DNA from 2 places in the Pseudomonas sp. GCEP-101 genome. Region 2 is predicted to be linked to the other one. Evidence: riboswitches for the same ligand, from Rfam matches in the RefSeq annotation. Region 2 holds a riboswitch; the other holds the start of a gene.

Region 1 (2,193 bases), 840 kb from region 2:
GGCGCCGAGGAAGCCGGTGACGATGGTGACGGGGAGTTTGGCCAGGGTTTTCATGCGCGCCTCGCAAGCGGGAGTTGGAAGGCGGATGAAGGGCGCGCGCGCGGGTTCGCCGCGCAACGAAGGTCGCCACCGGATCACCCCGCCCGGTTGTCTGTTCATAACGAACCGGTTCCGGATCTCGCGAGCTAGAGCCAGGCAAGGCGGAGGGTCGTCGGGGACGCGGAGTTGACTGTAGTCAATGAGCAGTCCACGACGATCCTCCCACGCAGCATGGCCGACGCGCAGCAGATCGAAAACCAGTCACGAGGCAGGTCTCCTGGCTCACAGCCCTGTCGTGTTCCTTCGCCTTCCCGCCGTGGTCGGCAGTGGCGTGTGAAAGAACAGGCTGTTCACAGTTGCGGGGGCAGCCGTGGCGCATCCGAAGATTTCCACGTTCCCTCTTAGCTCCGGCCAGCGCCGGAGAACCTCGAAGGGAGGAAGGCTACGCAGCGTGAGCGGGGCGGTCAATCGCCGGGGATCGGTTCGGCCGTGGTTGACGCTGCCGGGCGGTCGTGGTCAGCTAGCGCGGTTCCAGGTGTCTCGCGCCGACGCGCGCGAGGTGAAACGGGAAGCCGGTGCGTCCGCAAGGACCAGTCCGGCGCTGCCCCCGCAACGGTAAGCGAATGAAGGGTCATCGGTAGCCACTGTGCTCGCGCATGGGAAGGCTGACCCGCCCAGCCAGCCGGCTGTCATCGCAAGCCCGGAGACCGGCCTGGAATCCTTCGTTTTTGGCAAACCCGCGGTGGGCGGGCGCAGGCCGTGGCGCGACCGATCCGGCGCGTTCGAATGCGTTCAACCTCTGCGTTCTCTACTCAAGTTTCAGAGGGAACGTTCATGTCCAGCAGCATCCTGGCGCAACAGGCGTCGAGCACTTCCATCCCCCTTTCCAAGCGCATCAGCCTGGCCATCGGCGCCAGCCTGCTCGGTGCGCTGCTGGTGTATTTCGCCGGCTTCTCGCATCTGGAAGCGGTGCACAACGCCGCCCACGATACCCGTCATAGTGCGGGCTTCCCCTGCCACTGACGCGGTTCTGAGTTCAATCGGCTGCGCGTCGGCCGGGCTGCGCTGGAAAATCGCCGTGGACTGCTCATGGACAGCAGTCCACTGCGCGTCCCCGGCGATCCTCCGCCTTGACTGGCTCTAGCTCGCTCGATTCGATGGCTCGCAGAAGAAAGAAGGAAAGAGCGAATGATCAAACGTATCGCCCAGACCGCCGGTTTCGCCGGTCTGATCGCGGCGCTGGTGCTGACCGTGGTCCAGCTGCTGTGGGTGTCCCCGCTGATCCTCAAGGCGGAGACCTACGAAAAGTCCGAACCGGTGGCAATGGCCGAGCACAGCCACGAGCACGCTGAAGGTGCCGTCGCCGACCATCACCATGATTCGCAAGCCTGGGAGCCGGAAGACGGCTGGCAGCGCATCCTCTCCACCACCGGCGGCAACCTGGTGGTCGCGGTGGGCTTTGCGCTGATGCTGGCCGGCCTGTTCACCCTGCGCGAGCCGGGCAAGACGTCCGAGGGCCTGTTCTGGGGCCTGGCCGGCTTTGCGGTGTTCACCCTGGCGCCGTCCCTCGGCCTGCCTCCGGAAGTCCCCGGCACCGCCGCCGCCGACCTGAGCCTGCGGCAGACCTGGTGGATCGGCACTGCCGCTGCCACCGCCGCCGGCCTCGCTCTGCTGGTGTTCGGCCGCCACTGGGCGCTGCGCAGCGTTGGCCTGGCCTTGCTGGTGGTGCCGCACGTGATCGGCGCGCCGCAACCGGAGGTGCACTCCAGCCTCGCGCCGGAAAGCCTGGCCCACGAGTTCATCCTCGCCTCGCTGGTCACCAACGCGGTGTTCTGGGTGGCGCTGGGGCTGGTCGCCGCCTGGCTGTTCCGCCGATTCACGCCGCAGGCCTGATCCGGGGGCTATGCTCGACCCCGCAGCCGGCCCGGCCGCTGCGGGGTTTTTATTGTCATCTTCAAGGAGAGCGACCATGACGCTGGTTGCCGGCCTCGGTTGCCGCCGTGGCTGCCCGCTCGATGAACTGCGCGCGTTGCTGCAGGCCACGCTGGCCGAGGCGGGGCTCGACGAGTCGATGCTCACTGCCCTGGCCAGCGCCACGCTGAAGGCCGACGAAGCGGGGCTCAGCGCCCTGGCGGCGGCCCTTGACCTGCCGCT
Region 2 (2,193 bases):
ACTGGCGCGGGCGAGGATCATCGGATCGAGAAAATCCGGGCCGCACTTGAACACCCGCACGGTGCGCCCGAGGCGCGTGTGCAGGCGCGCCAGGGCGGCGGTCACGGTGGTCTTGCCCTGGCCCGAGGCGGGGGCGGCGATCAGCAGTGCGGGGCATTGGCGCGCCGTCATCGGGAGCGCTCCCCATGGTGAGTAAAGAGCACCCTCACCCCAGCCCTCTCCCAGGGGGAGAGGGGGCCGTTCGGCGTGCCGCGATCCATTGGTGCTCGCCAGCAACTGTTCTGTGGGAGCGCAACGGCAGCGTAGTCGTCAATCGACTGATGGCATTGCAGCAGGACGCACCCAACTGCTCCCTCTCCCCTCGGGAGAGAGCTGGGGTGAGGGCGAGCCCCGTACATCAGAACTCCACCCCTTTCTGCGCCTTGATGCCGGCCTTGAAGGCATGTTTCACCAGGCCCATCTCGGTCACGGTGTCGGCGGCCTCGACCATCGCCGGCTGCACGCCACGGCCGGTGGCGACCACGTGCTGCATGGGCGGGCGCGCAGCGATATCGGCCAGCACGGTGTCCAGTTCCAGGTAACCGTGCTTGAGCGCGATGTTCACTTCGTCCAGCACCACCAGGCCGACCTGCGGATCGCCGAGCAACTGGCGGGCGACGTCCCACGCGGCCTGGGCCTTGGCGATGTCGCGCTGGCGGTCCTGGGTTTCCCAGGTGAAGCCTTCGCCCATCACGTGGAAGCTGACTTCCTCGGGGAAGCGGCGGAAGAACGCTTCCTCCCCGGTCGTCGCGGCGCCCTTGATGAACTGCACCACGCCCACCTTCATGCCGTGCCCCAGGGCACGGGCGACCATGCCGAAGGCCGCGCTGCTCTTGCCCTTGCCGTTGCCGCTGTTGACCAGGAACACCCCGCGCTCGCCCTGGGCCTGGGCGATCTTCTCGTCGATCACCGCCTTCTTGCGCTGCATGCGCGAACGATGGCGCTCGTCCTTGTCCGGGGATTCAGTCATGGCAGGGGACTCCTGAAAGGCAATGCACGAGCGTCGGCCTGCCGGCCAGGTGGCAGCGCGCGGGAAGAGGAAAAAGCAGGGACGCACCGCCGGCGCACGACGGCGCCACGCGGTAGTGGCCGCCCAGCGCAAAGGCTGGCGACCCGGGGAATAGGGATTTCACCTGAAGGATTCTCCGCCGCTCTCACCCGCGCGGCACTGACCAGTCGGGGCAGACGGAGGACGGCAACGCGCGGCGCGATGCGCCGACGTCGGCAGCGCCTCCCGCGATGCCATGCGATGCAGCAGGCCGGTCTCCGGGCTTGCGAGTGGAAGCGCCTGGCGTTTCCCAAGGAACCGCGCCTTCCCATGCAGGAGCACAGTGGCGGAATGCGGTTCGAAGCTCGCTTACCGTTGCGGGGGCAGCGCCGGAATGGTCGATTGCGCATCGACGTCACCGGCTTCCCTGTTTCACTCGCGGCTTGCGCCGAGAGCACCTGAAGCAGGCGCGCAGCTTAGTGGCTGGCGCAGGCCACGGTCAATTGCGCCGTTCGGCCAGGCCGATACCGGCGAGCAGCGAGAAGGTCTCGCGCGGCATCTCGTGGCACCAGCGCACCCAGATGGCACGCAGTTGGCCTACCGCGGCCCGCGCCTGGCGACGCGCACCTTCGTCCAGCCAGGGATTGGCCTGCAGCGCGTGCAACAGCACCTGCTCCACCTCGTCCAGGGCCTGTTCGCGATGGCGGCGCGGCCCGCCATCGAGCAGCAGTTGCCGCAGGCGCGCCAGGTAGGCCTCGCGTGCCCGCCGCAACGGCCCGCGCGCCTGGCTCAGGCTGTCGCGCAGGAACAACAGCTCATCGGCCATGCCCAGCACGAACAACCCGCCCCGCCAACGGGCGCGGCGCTCCTCCGGCAGGCTGTCCTGGTAGCGCATCAGGCGCAACAGGCGGTCCGCGCTGCGGCCATCGAACCACCCTTCCAGCTTCGCCAGCGGGCCGCGGGTCAGCCAGGCGAGGTCGGCCAGCAGTGCGCCCAGCACCCGCCGGTAGTGGCGCTGGCCCGGCCGCAGTTCGACGAGACTGAACACCAGCACGGCAAACCCCACTCCCAGCACGGTGGCCAGTGCGCCATTGAGGAAGTGGTCGAGGTCATAGACCATCTGGTTGCTCGGCCCCACGTTCTTGACGAAGAAGATGCAGAACGCC

Evidence for each region. Region 2 has a riboswitch for cobalamin ahead of cobO (cob(I)yrinic acid a,c-diamide adenosyltransferase). Riboswitches for the same ligand answer to the same signal wherever they lie in the genome.
Region 1: linked by a shared signal. The riboswitch ahead of N0B71_RS11750 (CbtB-domain containing protein) and the one ahead of cobO (cob(I)yrinic acid a,c-diamide adenosyltransferase) in region 2 are both predicted to bind cobalamin.

The regions. Positions count from the first base shown of each region.
Region 1 covers NZ_CP104011.1:2,573,675-2,575,867, forward strand. The annotation lists gene cobW (cobalamin biosynthesis protein CobW) at 1-54, opposite strand, end outside; cobalamin riboswitch at 290-484, opposite strand; cobalamin riboswitch at 556-769, shown strand; gene N0B71_RS11750 (CbtB-domain containing protein) at 874-1,062, shown strand; gene N0B71_RS11755 (CbtA family protein) at 1,228-1,932, shown strand; gene N0B71_RS11760 (cobalamin biosynthesis protein) at 2,009-2,193, shown strand, end outside.
Region 2 covers NZ_CP104011.1:3,417,574-3,419,766, reverse strand. The annotation lists gene N0B71_RS15665 (cobyrinate a,c-diamide synthase) at 1-171, opposite strand, end outside; gene cobO (cob(I)yrinic acid a,c-diamide adenosyltransferase) at 398-1,009, opposite strand; cobalamin riboswitch at 1,280-1,504, opposite strand; gene N0B71_RS15655 (FUSC family protein) at 1,527-2,193, opposite strand, start outside.